2 regions of the Parerythrobacter aurantius genome follow, and region 1 is predicted to be linked to the other one. Evidence: predicted binding sites of a transcription regulator. Region 1 holds the regulator's gene; the other holds the start of a gene.
What was found. The regulator LexA, encoded in region 1, represses DNA repair genes until DNA is damaged. The targets are predictions, from matches to a motif close to GTTCCNCNCTTGTTCT.
Positions count from the first base shown of each region.

Region 2: a site for LexA is predicted at 7,287-7,302, ahead of WAB17_RS04435 (S24 family peptidase). Genes of this name have one in related genera too.

Region 1 is NZ_CP147985.1:2,343,686-2,352,306, reverse strand. Features, by position in the region: gene pip (prolyl aminopeptidase) at 1-434, shown strand, start outside; gene WAB17_RS11700 (anthranilate synthase component II) at 431-1,027, shown strand; gene trpD (anthranilate phosphoribosyltransferase) at 1,024-2,016, shown strand; gene trpC (indole-3-glycerol phosphate synthase TrpC) at 2,013-2,798, shown strand; gene moaC (cyclic pyranopterin monophosphate synthase MoaC) at 3,035-3,505, shown strand; gene WAB17_RS11680 (molybdopterin molybdotransferase MoeA) at 3,502-4,683, shown strand; gene lexA (transcriptional repressor LexA) at 4,777-5,454, shown strand; gene WAB17_RS11670 (ComEC/Rec2 family competence protein) at 5,511-7,760, opposite strand; gene gltX (glutamate--tRNA ligase) at 7,790-8,621, shown strand, end outside.
Region 2 is NZ_CP147985.1:886,839-895,459, forward strand. Features, by position in the region: gene WAB17_RS04410 (DEAD/DEAH box helicase) at 1-624, opposite strand, end outside; gene WAB17_RS04415 (hypothetical protein) at 647-3,631, opposite strand; gene WAB17_RS04420 (DNA cytosine methyltransferase) at 3,780-5,210, shown strand; gene WAB17_RS04425 (MvaI/BcnI family restriction endonuclease) at 5,314-6,396, shown strand; gene WAB17_RS04430 (hypothetical protein) at 6,389-7,063, shown strand; gene WAB17_RS04435 (S24 family peptidase) at 7,371-8,006, shown strand; gene WAB17_RS04440 (FRG domain-containing protein) at 8,003-8,621, opposite strand, start outside.

The sequences.
Region 1 (8,621 bases):
ACATGACCGCGATCTACAGCCGCCTGCTCGACGATGCCGATCCGGAAGTGCGCCGCGCCGCCGCCAGCGCCTGGAACCGCTGGGAAGGCGTCACCTGCACACTGCTGCCGCAGGAGGATACGGTCGACCACATGGCCGATGGCGACAACGCCGTCGCCACGGCCCGGATCGAGACGCATTACTTCCTCAACTACGCGTGGCTCGAGCCGGGCCAGTTGCTGCGCGATGTGCACCGCCTGAAGGGCATCCCGGGCGTCATCGTCCAGGGCCGCCACGATTGCTGCACCCCGCCCGCCGCCGCCTGGGCGCTAAAGAAAGCCTGGCCCGACGTGGACCTCCAGATTGTCCCCGACGGAGGTCATCTGTTCACGGAACCGGGTATCACCGACGGGCTGGTACGGGCGACGGACGCGTTTGCCGGGAACACCGCATGATCCTCGTCATCGACAATTACGACAGTTTCACCTTCAACCTGGTCCACTATTTGATGGAACTGGGCGCGGATGTGCGTGTCGAGCGCAACGATGCCATCAGTGCCGGGCAGGCGGTGTCGAGCGGAGCGAAGGGCATCCTGATCTCGCCCGGCCCCTGCACGCCGAACGAGGCCGGGATCAGCCTCGAACTGGTCGCTGCCTGTGCCGACAAGGCGCTGCCTTTGCTCGGCGTATGCCTCGGGCACCAGGCGATCGGGCAGTTTTTCGGCGGCAAGGTGGTGCGCGGCGGACTGATGCACGGCAAGACATCGCCGGTGACGCATGACGGCACGGGCGTCTTCGCCGGCCTGCCCAGCCCCTTCACCGCCACCCGCTATCACTCGCTGATCGTCGAGGGCATTCCTGATTGCCTCGCGGTCAATGCGACGAGCGACGACGGCCACGTCCAGGGCTTCCGCCACACCGAGCTGCCGATCCACGGGGTCCAGTTCCACCCCGAAAGTATCGCGACCGAGCACGGGCACGACCTGCTCGCAAATTACCTGCGCCTGTGCGGGATCGAAGTGCCCGCAAAGAACGGGATGCCCGCATGAAGCACCTCCCGCTCGCCGTCCCGCATATGAGCGAGGCCGAGGCCGAAGAAGTCTTCGGCTGGATCCTCGACGGCGATGCGAGTGACGAGGAAATCGCCCGCTTCCTCCTCGCCATGACCGAACGCAGCGAAACGGCGGACGAGATTGCCGGGGCCGCCCGCGCCCTGCGCGCGCGCTACATCCCCGTGGCCGGACCGGATGACGCGATCGACGTCTGCGGCACCGGGGGCGACGGGCATCACACGCTCAATGTCTCGACCGCCGTCGGGCTGGTCGTCGCCGCCTGCGGCGTGCCGGTCGCGCGCCACGGCAACCGCGCCATTTCCTCGCTCTCGGGCGTGGCCGATACGCTCGAAGTGCTGGGGCTCGACATGGCGGCGGCCGGGCGCACGGCGGAAAAGACGCTGGCCGAAATCGGCATCTGCTTCCTCTTCGCGCCCAACCATCACCCCGCGATGGTCCGCATCCAGCCGATCCGCAAGGCGCTCGGCCGGCGCACGATCTTCAACCTGATGGGGCCGCTCTCCAACCCGGTCGGCGTGAGGCGCCAGCTTATCGGTATCGCCCGGCCCGGCTATGTCTCGATCTACGGCGATGCGGCGGCGCGGCTGGGGACGGACCGCACCTTTATCGTCTCTGGCGACGAGGGGCTCGACGAGCTCAGCCTCGCCGGCGGCAATGAAATGGCCGACGTTACCGGGCACGAGTTCGCCATGCGCCGGGTCGATGCTGCCACTGCCGGTCTGGACCACGCACCTTTGGAAGCCATACGCGGCGGCGATCCGGCGCATAATGCCAAGGCCTTGGCTGCGCTGCTGGACGGCGAGCACAGCGCCTATCGCGAGACCGTAAAGTTCAACACGGCGGCGGCGCTGGTGGTTGCGGGGCGCACTGCCGACTGGGCCGAAGGCGCCGCGATGGCCGCCGAGGCGCTCGACAATGGCAAGGCGAAGGCGCTGCTGGCGCGCTGGATCGAGATGGCGAAGTGAACAAGCTCGAAGAAATCTGCGCTGGGAAATACGCGGAAGTGACTGCGCGCAAGGCGGTGCTCCCGCCCGCCGAACTCGCCGACCGTATTACGGCCCAAAAAGCCCCGCGCGGGTTCGAGGCGGCGCTGCGGGCAAAGGCGGCTGATGGCTTCGCCCTTATCGCGGAAATCAAGAAAGCTTCGCCTTCCAAGGGTCTGATCCGGAAAGACTTCCAACCTTCCAACCACGCCCGTGCCTACGAGGCCGGCGGCGCGGCCTGCCTCTCTGTCCTGACAGACGAGGACTGGTTCCAGGGCCACGCCGACTATCTGGTCGCCGCACGCGGGGCCTGCACCCTGCCCGTCTTGCGCAAGGATTTCATGGTCGATCCGTGGCAATGCGCCGAAGCGCGCAGCATGGGTGCAGATGCGATCCTGATCATCGTCGCCGCGCTCTCCGACGCGCAGATGCAGGAGATCGAGGCCGCCGCGCGCGAATACGGCATGGATGTGCTGGTCGAAGTCCATGACGAGGCCGAGATGGAACGCGCCCACGCGCTGCAATCGCGGCTGATCGGGGTGAACAACCGCGACCTCAGGACCTTCACCACCGATCTCGCCACCACCGAACGCCTCGCACCGCTTGCACCGGCGGGCACCTTGCTGGTGGGCGAAAGCGGCATCAACAGCCATGCCGACTGCCAGCGGTTGGCCGCGGCGGGCGTGCGGACGTTCCTCGTCGGGGAAAGCCTGATGCGGCAGGATGACGTCGAGGCGGCGACGCGGGCCCTGTTGCAGGGCTAGGCGGGGCCTTGCGCGCCCTGCAGCCCGTTGGACCGCGCCGGGCTATGGACGGCTGGCCACAAGGACTGTCCTACTGCGACCGAACCTGCCAAGAAGCGGGGATGATGCTGCAACAGCCCCGCCCCGTAGCGCCGCTTGTTTCCAGGCAATCGGATGGCCGCGACTTTTTTTGCTCCAGGACAGTGTAACATGTGTAACACGCGACGGTATTTCAACGGGTTAGCGGAGGGCTCTCAGTGACCCGACTGACCCATCTCGACGAGGCCGGCGCAGCGCATATGGTCGATGTCGGCGGCAAGGCGGAAACGCAGCGCATGGCCCGCGCGGGCGGAGTGATCCGGATGAGTAACGAAGCACTGGCCGCGATCAAGGCCGGGGACGCGCCTAAGGGTGACGTGCTCTCCGCCGCACGCATTGCCGGAATCATGGCGGCCAAGAAGACCGCCGAATTGATCCCGCTGTGCCATCCTCTCGCACTGACCTCGGTCGAAGTGGCGTTTGACTATGTCGAAGGCGGCATCGCAGTCAGCGCGACTGCCTCGCTGACGGGCAAGACCGGGGTGGAAATGGAAGCAATGACAGCGGCTTCCGTGGCACTCCTCACGATCTATGACATGGCCAAGGCGCTGGACAAGGGCATGGTCATCGACGGTGTTCGCCTGCTGAAAAAGCGCGGCGGCAAATCGGGGCACTGGCTGGCGGAATGATCCGGGCGATGCTCTCTGTCGAGGAAGCGCAGTTTCAGATGCTGGCGCTGCTCGCGCCGATGCCGGTCGAAGAGCTGCCAGTCGAGCACGCTATCGGTCGCTATCTGGCACAACCGCTGAAAGCCAGGCGGACCCAGCCCCCGGCCGATCTTTCGGCGATGGACGGCTATGCCGTGGCCGGCCCGGGACCGTGGCAAAAGCTCGGCGAAAGCCGCTGCGGCGAGCCCTTCGGCGGCACGATTGCGCCCGGCGAGTGCGTGCGGATCTCGACTGGCGCGATCCTGCCCGAAGGCGCGGACCGGATCCTGATTCAGGAGGAGGCCGAGGTTGTGGGTGTTCAGGTCACTGCGACCGAGGAGCCACCGCTCGGCAAGCACATCCGACGCAGGGGTTTCGAGTTCGCTCCGGGCGACCACCTCCTCCCTGCCGGAACCCGCATTGGCCCCGCGCAAATGGCGCTTATCCGCTCTGCCGGACACGCCGAGATATCCGTCCATCGCAAGCCCTGCGTCGCCATCTTTGATAGCGGTGACGAGTTAGCCACCGACCCAACCACTTGCGCGCTGCACCAAATCCCTGCCAGCAATGGCGCGATGCTCGGAGCGCTTGCGGCGAGCTTGCCGTGCTCCATCACCCAAAGCGCTCCCCTGCCCGACCGGCTGGATGCGATCATCGCTGCCCTGGAGGCCCATGCTGATGCCGACTTGCTGATCCTGACCGGCGGTGCCTCGGTTGGCGACCACGACCTCGCCAAACCTGCGCTAGAGGCGGTCGGGGCCGAAATTGGCTTCTGGAAGGTCGCCATGCGACCGGGCAAGCCGCTGTTGGTGGCGCGGTGGGGGCAGCAACTGATCCTGGGCCTTCCAGGCAATCCCGTCTCGGCCTTCGTCACAGGCTTCCTGTTCATGCTGCCCGCCCTGCGGCGTTTGCTCGGAGCGAATGACTGTCTGCCGCTACCGATCATGCTCCCGCTTGCCGAGGACTGCCCGGAAGGCGGCGCGCGACGTGAGTTCCTGCGTGGTTCGCTCCACGCGACAGGCGTCGTCCCTGCTCTCCAGCGGGATAGCAGCGCTTTGCTCACCCTCGCCCGATCGGACGTGCTGATCGACCGCCCGGCGAACACTCCCCCGACCAAAGCGGGAACGCCTGTTCCGTGCTACCTGTTGGAAAATCCCTGAATTGCTTGACTTGGCGAATCGCGTTGCCTAATTGTTCCGCATTCGTTCGCATCGGCGCACGGAAATGGAACAGGCTACAGGGAGCCAAAGGACATGCTGACCGCAAAGCAGCACGAACTGATCCGCTTCATCCAGCAGAAGCTGGAGGAAACGGGAATTTCCCCCTCGTTCGAGGAGATGAAGGAAGCGCTTGACCTCAAGAGCAAGTCGGGTGTCCACCGGCTGATTTCCGCGCTCGAGGAACGCGGTTTCATCCGCCGCCTGCCCAACCGCGCCCGCGCGCTGGAAGTGCTCAAGCAACCCGAGGATGCGGTAGGTGGCGGCAAGCCTGCCAAGGATGTCGTCACCCGCATGGCCGCACCAAAGGCCGCACCGCAGCCCGCCAACGATATCATCGAGATTCCGCTTCACGGCAGGATCGCCGCCGGCGTCCCGATCGAGGCGCTCGAGGGGCAGACATCGATGCCGGTGCCTGCCGCACTGCTCGGCCCGGGCGATCACTATGCCCTGGAAGTGTCCGGCGACTCGATGATCGAGGCCGGGATTTTCGATGGCGACTATGCCCTCGTGCGCAGCACCAGCACCGCCCGGGACGGCGAAATCGTGGTGGCGCTGGTCAACAATGAGGAAGCGACGCTCAAATACCTGCGCCGCGAGAACGGCAAGATCGTGCTCGATCCGGCCAATGGCGCATACGCGCCGCAAGTGTACGAGCCGCACCAGGTCGAGGTGCAGGGCAAGCTCGCCGGGCTCCTGCGCCGCTATCATTGAGTTTCTGAGTTACCCCGAGGGGAGCGGTCCTGTCCCCGCAGCGAGGCTCGCCCGCCTCACCGCCGCTCCCCCACTTTCTCCTGCACTGCTTCAGGTTCGCGTCGCCTGTAGGAACGCGGCTCTTCCGGCTTCCACCAGCCATGTTGCCCCTCGGCCTGCGCCACGCTCGTAAAACGCCCGTCTTCCAGGAACAGCGCTAGCCCGCCCGACTGGCCGAGGAACTTGCGATCAACCTTGAGCCAGCCGGGCCGGCACGATCGCGGCAGCCAACGATCGGCAATCACGATATCCGCCCGCTCGCATGCGGCCGCCAGTGCCCGCTCCTCGATCCGCTCGCGGCTGCGCGCCATGAGGACATGGTGCTGTCGCCCTGCCCGCTCGAGCGAAATGACACAGAAATCGCGACTGCACTCTGCGCCCGGCCAGTCGTCGATCGCGACCGGCTCGCCCCTGATCCCGGCCAGTTCCAGCAGGTTGTCCCTGGCATAGTCCGAACGCGCCTCGCGCAGGGTGATCAACCGGCCGTCCTCGACAATGCCGACATGCCGACCGTCGCCCGACACCAGCACGTCCGGCGTGGGGGTCAAGGACAGCATCACTGCTCCTAAGGCAGCGGGAAGCAGGCCCCACAGCCGCGTTCGCCCGCGCCACAGGGCCAGCCACAGCCCGCCCGCAACGAACAGCGCCAGCGTCCCCGCCCCCATTTGCGGCATCAAGCGAACCGCGCCCGGCTGCTCTGACACGAGATGCGCGATACCCAGCAGCAGGTCGAGCGATTGCCCCGCCAGCCACCAGAACGGAGCGCCCGCCCCGACGAGATCGAACGTGAGCGCCAGCGCAATCAACGGCATCGAGGCGAACGTCACAAGCGGGATCGCCACCACATTGGCGAGCGCGCCATAAATCCCTGCCCTGTGGAAATGGAACAGCACGATCGGCATCAGCGCGATTTCGATCACCAGCCCCGTCAGCAGCAGTATGGCAAATCGCCGCCCGACGCGGGCGGAAACGCCCTCTTCCCGCGCGGCAAGGAAACGCTGGACGGGTGCGGCATTGTGCAGGGCGACGATCGCCAGCACGGCGCAGAACGACATCTGGAAGCTCGGGCCAATGAGCGATTCGGGCCACAGCAACAGGACGAAGCCGGCCGCCACCGCCACCATGCGCAGCGACAGGGGCTCTCGCCCGAGTGCCAGTGCGATGAGAACCAGCACTGCGGCCGCGCAGCTCCGTACCGTGGGAACTTCGGCCCCGGTCAGCAGCGTGTATCCGACGCCCGCCAATGCGCCGACCGTCGCGGCCATTAGCGGCAGCCTGACACGCAAGGCTAGCCACGGCCACAGGGCCAGCAACCGCATGGCCAGGACATATGCCGCCGCAATGATCGCGCTGACATGGAGCCCGCTGATCGAAAGGAGATGCGTCAGCCCCGCATCGCGCATCGCCGCCTCGTCCGCTTCGCCGATCGCACCGCGGTCGCCGCTGGCAAAGGCGGCTGCGATGGCCCCCGCCGAACCTTCGAGCCGCTCGCGCACATGCGCCGACAGCGCCCGCTGGACCGCGGTCATGCCCGCCGCGGACGGCGCGACCGAAACCAGCTCTACCTCGCCGATTGCAGAGCCGGTTGCCGCCAGGCCGTCGAACCACGCCTTGCGGGCGAAATTGTAAGCCCCTGGAACCATCGGCGGGGCCGGCGGCATCAGACGTGCCCGCAGCCGCACCACTGCGCCTTCGCGCAGCTCTGGCGACGCTTCCTCCAGAGCGACGTTGACCCGCACTTTCTGCGCCAGTCCGCTCTCTGCATCGCGTATGGCGAGGACCAGCCTGACGCGGTCCTCCGCCGGCTGTTCTTCCCGGTCCAGCACCCGGCCCTCGTACCACTGCACCGTCGGCGCCGCGATGGGCTCCGCCCCGACCATTGCCGAGCGGGCCCAGACAAGGCCGGTCCCGAATCCGGTCGCCAGGCCGATCGCCAACAGCGCCAGGGCGAGATTGGGCCGCAGGTCTGCGCAGAGCAGCAGGGCCCCGGCCAGCGCGACGAGACCTCCTGTAACTATGGCCCCGACCCAGGCGAACGGTCCGGGCAGGAGGAACCAGAGCGCTATCCCCCCGGCCATTGCGACGACGATCCAAGGCGCCCGGTCGAAGCCTGCGTCCCCCAGTGCGCGCTCGAGCCGTGCCGCGCCGCTGGACAAGCGCCAGCGCGGGTGCCAAGGGCCCTGCTGCAATGCAACATGGCCCGACCGGGAACGTGCGTCCGTTGTGTCTCCCGCAAGCGGAACTGCCGGTGTCATGCGGGTCGCCATGGCAGGACTAGGAAAGGAAGCCACGCAAGATGGCAAGCAATACTGGCGCTTCGCAGGTAGTTACCCGCTTCGCGCCGTCGCCGACAGGCTATCTCCACCTCGGCGGCGCGCGTACCGCGCTGTTCAACTGGCTGTTCGCCCGCCATCATGGCGGCAAGGTCCTGTTGCGGATCGAGGATACCGATCGCAAGCGAAGCACCCAGGACGCGATCGACAAGATCATCGAGGGGCTTGCTTGGCTGGAGCTGGATTTCGACGCGCCGCCGCTGTTCCAGTCCGACCGCGCAGAGCGCCACGCCGATGTCGCGCGCCAGTTGCTGGCTGCGGGACATGCCTACAAGTGCTTCGCCACGCCCGAGGAGCTGGAGGCGATGCGCGAGGACCAGCGCACCCGCAAGCTGCCACAACGCTATGACGGCCGGTGGCGCGACCGCGATCCTTCCGAAGCGCCCGACGGGGCGCCCTATGTCATCCGGCTCAAGACCCCCAACGAAGGCGAGACGGTAATCGACGATGCCGTCCAGGGCAAAGTTACGGTCCGCAACGAGGAAATCGACGACTACGTGTTGTTACGCGCCGATGGCACGCCGACCTACATGTTGGCCGTGGTGGTGGACGACCACGACATGGGAGTGACCCACATCATTCGCGGCGACGACCACCTTAATAACGCCTTCCGCCAGCTGCCGATCATTCGCGCGATGAACCAGATTGAAGGTAAGTGGCCGGACCCGGTCTACGCCCATGTGCCGCTGATCCACGGCCCCGATGGCGCGAAGCTGTCGAAGCGCCACGGCGCTGTCGGCGTCGAAAGCTACCGCGACGAGATGGGTGTGCTGCCCGAGGCTTTGTTCAACTATC
Region 2 (8,621 bases), 1.4 Mb from region 1:
GTAACGGCCGAAGTAGAACAAGGGCAGTTCGTGGATCTCGCGCGCGCGGATCGCTGCTTGCCGCAACCGCGAGACCTGGTCCTCGACCAGCGCGTTGGTCGGGTAAAGCACGAGCGCACGGACCGCGGCATGCGGCCCGCCTGAAAAGCCGTCGCGCATAGGTTTCCAGGTTGGCTGCTTTCCCTCGAGGCCTTTCTCCCACCAGCGGTGCAAAGCGCCGTTGCCCGCTCCTTGCCGTCGTTCCTCTAGCAAACCCGCCAGCAGTGGTAGCAGGAAGCTCTCGGTTTTGCCCGAGCCCGTGCCCGAGGTCACGATGACGTTCCGGTGCCCCTCGGTGGTTCCCTTGTGGGCCGCCACGAGCGATCTTGCCTGGTGGTCGCGCAGCTTGATCGACTCGTTGCCGAAAACCACCGGCCCAAGATGCCTAGCAGTGAAATCCGAAAGCCCGGCTTCTCGGCAAGCGTCTTCGATGGCCTTGACCGAGGGATACACGGGCACCGCTTCCAGCAGCGCTTCCTGCGCCATGACACCTGGTAGCGCGAGGATTTCGTCCCGTTCGCGCATGATGCCCGGATCGCGCATCCAGAACGCGCTATCGTAGTATCGCTTGTACGCATCGCGCACGTAGGCAAGGACATGCGGGGGATTAGCTACTCTCATCGGGAACCTCGGTGGAATACAGGACGTCCAGGACGGCCGCGGCGACATCGATCGGCACCTGGGAATACTTGAGCACGCCCCCTTCTTGGGTCGGCAGGCGCCCGGAACATGCACACAATGTCCTTGCCAAGAGCCCGGCCGGATCCGCACCAAGGCGCGAAACGAACTCCGCGTTCGCTTGCGAGTAGGCGTGCAGGTTGATCCCGGCATCATGCGCGGCGAGCACTTTGACTATCTCGTGGGGGCCTTGGAAGAGGTTTCCCCTCGCGTCGCGGTAGGCGTAGGCTTGGCCTCGCCATGCGAGGCGGTAAGCGCCCGGCTCCAACACGTCATGGCAACGGTTCCATCGGCCATGGACCAGGTCGTAGCGTTCGGATGCAACGTCATCGGCCACGGAAAGGGGGAGAAGCATGCCCCTTATCGAGCCAAGGCTTGCCATCCGGCTTGCAATGGCGCGCGGCGGATCCAGAACCAACGCGATCGATCTTCCGTGGGGATCTTTGATTGACTGCACGAGTAGCGCAGCGAGATCCGGTTCGATCCCGTCGAAAGCGATGTCTAGGGGCTGACCGTCCAATGCTTCCGATACGTCTCGTGCCCCGCCGCCGACGAGCAATTCGCGAATTGCGTTCGTCATGGTCGCGTTGCGAAAACCGCGCATGTGCGCTCGTCCGCTTCCGGAAAGGTTTAGCGTGGGAGCGGAAATAGACCATCGCGCGATCCTGCCAGCCCCGGGTTTACGCGCAAGGTCGATATACCCGAGAGCCTCGAGAGACCGGGCGATGGCATGGGCCTGCCATGGTTCCGAGACATTGCTCGATAGGAGCGCCTCGAACGAGGCCCAGCTGCCCTCGCCCAGGAAGCACAGGGCATCGAGCAATAGATCGTGGTCGACCTGCTCGACCGGCTCCGGCGCACGCGGCGCAGAGGGTACCGGCTGGCGCCTCTTCTCTTGAACCCGCTTCGGTGGCTTTCCCCTGTTCTCGGTCAAAACGGAGAGCCCACAATCCCTACATTCCATGTTGAGCGGCATGTCTTGCTTACCGCCTTGCGGGACTGTCTCGCAGATCCAGTAATGGCTTCCGCGTTCGCCGCACGACATCGCGAGGATGTCCTTGGTGTCCACGGACTTCCCGTGCTTCACTGGGTCAAGGCTGGTGGGAAGCGGTATTGCGAAACCCCGTTCTGCTTCGCCGCCTGCGCCCAAAACCTCGAAGCCTTGCGGCATCACCGAGGGAAGTTCGCCCGCCGCGTTCACCCAGTTTTCTGAGCGATCCCCATCGGCAAGTTCGGCCCTCGACTGGGCAGAAAATGGCGAAGCATATTGGAAACCTTGAAGGCAATCGACCTCGAGAGGCCTAGGACGTCGCGCGGTACGGCACAAGAAGCCGAGGTATCCCGCCTCCTTCCCCGCCTCGTGCGCTAGGGCCACCATGTCCCCGCTCTCGGGCACATGGCCCGAAACATCGAGTTCGCAAGCCTCGCCGTCGGTCTCGGCCTTTGCCAAGACGGTGCCATCGGTATCGATACCCTCGAACAGCTCGATGCGCGTTGGTCCCTTGCTTCCCTCGAAACGCAGGACCGGGGGAACTTGCCTGTGCCAAACACTGCGCGAAAGGCGCATGCCACCGACCGATTGGAGTCCAGCCGCCCGCGAAACGGGAACAAGCGAACGCAAATCGTTGTCTGGCAAAACGGCTGGCATGCGCATCAAGCGCACGTTCTCGTACAGCACCCAGCCCGCCGGAAGCCCCGGCAAGTCGGCCGATGTTGCCACCGTGAATCCCGGTGCGGCCAACTCGGTGAGCAAGTCCTCGACCGCGGACCGGGTCCGTTGCCTATCGCGAACAAGTATGACGTGGGGCGAACCTAGGGCAGTCTTGTTCGTCTCGATCCAGAAAGGCCCGGTCTCGGCCCGCACGAACGGGATCACGGCCTTGTATCGCCAACGAAACGTGCGATTCTGCGCTGGCGCAACGTACTCGGCTCCCTTGAGCAAGATCTCGGGAAGCGGAACCGATGCTGGAGGCGACAAGGTCGCGAAGGATCCGAACACGTCGTTATCAAGGGTAAGCTGGTGCCCTTGTCGATCAGACAATAGCTGCACGTCACCTTGTTCGCCGTGAAGGCCAAGGGAAAGTGCTGCAACGCGGTCAGGAAAACCCGGCACCAGGGAAAGGGCAAGGGCAAGCGCGGCAAGTTGCTCGCGATCACCAACGTTCGAAGCGCTCGACGCCTCCGACCAATCCTCCAGTTCGGCAAGTACGATCTCGCAGATCCTCGGGCGCAACTTCGGGTCCGCCCAGGCTTGGCGCAGTCGCCTATTCGCCGCCGAAGACCGGATCCAAGAATCGATGTATCGGCCGATCTCGGATTCGGTCACGTTGTAGCCGCCGGCAAATCCATAACGCTCGAACATGTCGTGGAAGCAGGCCCGGTCGCCTGCACGTATAATAGCCTGCGAAATCGCGATACTGATGTACTTGAACTGGTTTACCGGGCGAGCCGTGGGACGACCGTAGCGGTAGTCGGTGCTCACCAACCACCGCGCGAGCGAATGCCAAAATTTTTCCGTGTCGATGCCGTGCAAGCTGAGCTGGTCTCGCGGCAAGCCTGTTAGCTCGCTCAACCGCACGTAGTAGTTGCCCTGCGTGTGCGTGCCGTCCGAGGCCATGAGTTCCGCGGCGTGCGACAGGCAAAACAGCAAGGCCGTGAACGGCGGCTTTGTCACCATCCCTTCCTTGCGCCAGAACTTGAGCTGGGTTTCGTGACGAGCGTAGGGATCACCCGTCCGCGAAAGGCTTCGCCCCACTTCTCTACAGATGAACGCCTCGACCTCTTCCTCGCCTTGGCCAAGGCGCTTCGCGGCAGATGACAGCGCGACAGGATCGAGAACCATGAAGACGGGACGGGATTCGAAGCGCCCCGAGAAGATTACTTCGTTCAGGACCTCGTTTACTTCGCCGTACACCGAATAACCCCCTGGATTGGCACAAGATGACCGGGCAAAAGCTTGCTGTCCAGATGAAAGGAATGGATAATTCCCCGATGAAACGAAAAAGCGAAAAACCGAGCGAAACACCTGGACCGCCGAGAGGCCCCGTGCTAGCAAACACGGCATGACTCTCGACACCAAGACCCTCGACAAGGACGGGACGACCGCGGTCCCGCTGACTTCCGCCGAAGAGCCAACGGCGACTCGTTCGATCTATTCCGCGGTCGACTTGTTTGCGGGGTGCGGCGGGCTTGGCACCGGGCTCGAGAACGCCGGCTTCACGACGGTCTTCGTCAACGAGCTCGATAAGGACGCGATGGCAACCTACCTGCGCAACCGGGGACACGAGCTCGGCGGCATGCGCTTCTCTGACAATGCCGAGCTTCGCTGCCACGACGCGCACGAGCTCAAGGGCAAGCGGCTCGAGAAGCTGGTCAGCGATCTCGGATCGATGAGCGAGGTCGACTTGCGCTTCGAGCAAGCTAGCCTCGGCAAACTCAGCAACCTCGACCTCGTCGCCGGCGGCCCTCCTTGCCAAGGGTACTCGGGCATCGGGATCAGGCGTTCTTACGCGGTCGACAAGGAAGCCCTGCCTTCCAACCGGCTTTACGCGAGGATGACCAAGATCATTGACCGGCTTCGTCCGCGCATGTTCCTGTTCGAGAACGTGCGCGGGCTCTTGACCTCCCGCTGGACGCGCGAGGGTTCGCGGAAGATCTTCCCGGATGTATTGGGAGAATTCCGCAAGATCCCGGGTTACGAGGTCCGGTGGTCGCTGGTCTACGCCAAGGATTACGGCGTTCCGCAGAACCGGCCGCGCGTGCTGCTCGTCGGAATACGCAAGGACATTCTCGAGGCCTGTAGCTTCCTCGACAAGGACGCGGACGCGGAAGACGCTGTCGCGTGCGGGTTCTTGCCGCCGCCGAACCCGGGATCGTTTCCCGACCTCGTCGACCTGCTTGGCGACCTTATCGATCCCAAGATCACGAAGATCTTGCGGAGCGGTGAATTCCCCGCCGGTTCGTTCGAGACCACTGCCTACCCGCGCAAGCCGATGAACGAGTTGCAGGAAGGTTTTCGCACCCCGCCGACCTGGGCCGCCTCCCGGGCAGGCAAGCTGACGGAGCAGGAGTACAGCAAGCACAAGCGCGAGATCGTCGAGAAGTTCGACTACATGCTGGCGAATGGCGGCGAGATTCCCGCCCACGCGCAAACCAAGAAATTCTCGCAGCGCGTCTTGAAGCCGCGTTGGGGGAATGCCGAGCCGAACATGACCGCGACCTCGCTTCCGGACGATTACGTCCATTTTAGCCAGCCGCGCATCCTCACCGTGAGGGAATGGGCAAGGCTCCAGATGTTCCCCGATTGGTACGAGTTCTCGGGCAAGCGGACGACGGGTGGTATCCGCCGGGCCGGGAACCCGCTCGAAGGCAACTTCGACCGCGAGGTTCCCAAGTACACGCAGATCGGCAATGCCGTTCCCGTCGGCCTCGCCGAGGCAGTCGGCAAGCATTTCCGCAAGGTTCTGGACGAGGCCGTGGGAACCCGTGCTTGAGAAGAGTGACACGGACGTCGGCGATGTCCTCGCCGCGTTCACGCGGCACGAGATTGACGTAGCGCTCTTGGTCCCCACCGAAACGGGGCTGAAGAAGTCGATCATGGACGCGACCGCCAACGTGCGGGATTATCTCCTGTCAACCGGCATCCACGATTTCGACGACCAGGCGCAAGGCCCGGAGAACAAGGTGGTCCGCAGGGCCTACTTCGTCGAGCCCGATCGCCTCGTGGAATCGACGGTGTCCCTGTATCGTCCCCAGACTAAGTCCGGCGACCCACGTATCTGGTTTGCCCTGCTCGGGCGCTATGCCGATCCCTACAACTTGCTTGCCGTCTTCGAGCACGAAGGCGACCTCTACGTGGTCAACGCGAGCCGGCCCGAGGTCTTGGCCTCGCTCGACAATGCTGCCAGCTCCCTTGGGCATATCGCGGCAAAGTACCGGCGAGGCGAGGACCCTGTCGTTGGCGAATTGCTCGATGCGCTGAGGGAAATTGCCGCGCAGGGGTTCGTTCGCACGCTGCGTCCGGGTGACACCGGCGTCGGCATGACGCTGGAGACCTTGCTCGGCATCGCGGCCAATGCCGAGAAGACGCCTGACTTCAAGGGGATCGAGCTCAAGGCGAAGCGGATCAAGCGGGCTCCCACCAGGTCCACGCTATTCTCGCAGTCGCCCGATTGGACGGTCAGCCCCGTCGGCTCGGCGTGGAACCTGCTCAGCACCTTTGGGTACCGTCGCAATGGCAAGCTTCGCTTGAATTGCGAGATTAACGCGAAAGCTCCAAACTCCCTCGGGTTCATGCTGAGCGTCGACTCGGAAAAGGACTGGCTGAAGCAGGATCACGTCCGAGCCGAGGAAGAACGGCGCGCGCATGTAGTCACTTGGCCCCTCGAGGTCTTGAGAGGCAGGCTGCGGGAGAAGCATCCCCAGACATTCTGGGTCGGTGCGCGCTGCCGCGGTAAAGGCGCAGACGAGCATTTCCATTACATGCAGGTCGAACACACGCGCGCGCCGAACGTGCGTAATTTCCAAGCGCTCTTGGAAAGCGGCGTGATCTCGGTCGATTACCTCATGAGCCAGAGGGGCGAGAAGCAACTGGTCAGGGACCATGGCTACCTCTTCAAGATCAAGCAGAAAGATTTCCCGGCACTGTTCCCGCCATCCAATGTCCATGTCCTTGCCTGACACGGCCCTCGGGACCGGCGAAAAGCGTAAGCTGACGCTCCTCGCGGCCGATCTCGCGGACTGGTACCGGCAGGGTGGTGGCCGATCCTTCCCATGGCGCAAGCCGGGTACGCCGCTCTACCAGCTCGTTAGCGTGGAAGTCTTGCTCCAGCGGACCCGGGCCGAGACGGTCGCAAGCTTCTACGACCAATTCTTCACCCGCTTCCCGGGTTGGCACGAACTCGCGGGCGCACCAGCCGAAGAGCTCGAGGAGTTCCTCAAGCCGCTCGGCCTATGGAAACGCAGGGCCGCCTCGTTGCGTGCACTCGCGGCCTATGCTTCCGAACATGACGGCGTGTTTCCTAACCGTTACGAGGAGCTCCTGCAGGTGCCTGCCGTTGGCCAGTACGTTGCCCACGCGATCTTGATGTTCCAGCATGGAGAGAGGTTTCCGCTCATCGACGTGAACATGGCGCGCGTGGTGGAGCGCTTCGTGCGCCCGCGCAAACTTGCCGACATCCGGCACGATCCTTGGCTTCAGCAAGCTTGCAAGTGGCTCGTGAGGCGAGGCGACCCGACAACGGTCAATTGGTCAGTGCTCGACCATGCCGCGTTAACCTGTCGCGCGCGAAACCCCGGCTGCAAGTCGTGTTTCGTTTCCAGCAGGTGTGCCTTCAAGGCCGTCTAGGATCTTCGCGAGGCACGGTCGGCTTCGCATTTGACGCCAAGTAGGTTTCAACTTTCTCGATCGTGCGGCGCCGCGGTCGCCTTCCGAGCCGAAGGTCAAGAACGAACCGGGGGTCGCCGACTGCCCGCCTCCCGAAGCGCGTCGCGGACATCCGCGATTCCCGCAGGTGGCACTCGATCCTATCCAGCAGTTTCATGTGGTCCTCGACTCGCTTTGCCCTTGTGTTCTTGTTTTGTTCTTAGTAGGAAGAGTCCATTGAGTCTAGGAAATTTCCTTCACACCGGCATTGACCGGAAGGATGCAAGCGATGGAACAAGTACGGGAAGAACTCGACAGGCTGATCCAGCAAAGGCGGCTCGGTTACTCCTCGATTTCCCGCCTGATCGGGCGCAACTCGTCGTATATCCAGCAGTTCATCAAGCGCGGGTCTCCGCGTCGGCTCGACGATAACGACCGGCGAACGCTGGCGAGCTTCTTCGGCGTCGACGAGCAGGTCCTGGGTGGCCCACCGTTGCCGGTCCGCGACGGCTTGGTCGAGATCCCGGTGCTCGATGTCGATGCATCGGCCGGTTTCGGGGCGATTGCCGAGAGCGAAACGGCGCATACTCGCTTCGGCTTCGACGAGCGGTGGCTCAAGCGACTTACCCCGGCCAAGAGCCCCAGCCTCTCGATCATCCATGTCTTGGGCGACTCCATGGAGCCAACGCTCAGCGACGGCGACGAGGTCATGGTCGATGCGTCCGACCACGGTTCCCGCCTGCGTGACGGGATCTACGTCCTGCGGGCCGACGATGCTCTCGTTGTAAAGCGTGTCACCCTCAAGCCCGGTGGACGCAAGATCACGATTAGTAGCGACAACCCGGCCTACCCGAGCTGGGATGACGTCGACCGGTCGGGCATCCAGGTGGTCGGCCGCGTCATTTGGTTCGGCCGCGCGATCTAGCTGTCTGGCAAGCTGTAGCGTGCTTTCACGTGCTGCGCGGTCTCCTGGATGCTGGGATAGACCGTCGTGGCGTTGATGTTAAGGGCGTCGAGTTGACCAAGGATCCGCTCCTTGTCCTTGACGGTGATCCGCGAAACCTCGAGCCCGTCCTGGCCAGATTCGGGCAAGATCGCCTCGTGGCCAAACAGCAAGAATGCACCTGATTGCGACTTGATGCGGGTGTTCGTTTGCTTTGCCTTCACGCAGACGATCGAGCCAAGGTCGTCGGGCACGATCCGAGCTTCGAAGAAGCCTTTTTCCGACTTGATGTGATGCAGGAGCTTGCCGGTGACCGGCTCACGGTTAAACTCTTCGAGTTCCAACGAGAGATCGATATCGCTCTTCTGCTCGTAGCTCAGCTTGGATAGGTTGGAGATGCAACTAACCGTATCGGAATCGTAGTATTTCACCTGCTCTTCCGGCACGCGGAAGATGATGACCTCACCGTCCTCGTCCATCAGTTCGGGCTTGCAATAGCAGGCGAAAAACAGCGCCACCAACGGGTTGCCCGAGATGTCGAGAAGCCGCGTCGGTAACCCGTAGTGCTGCATCCTGACCAGCTGGTCGAAGCAGTAC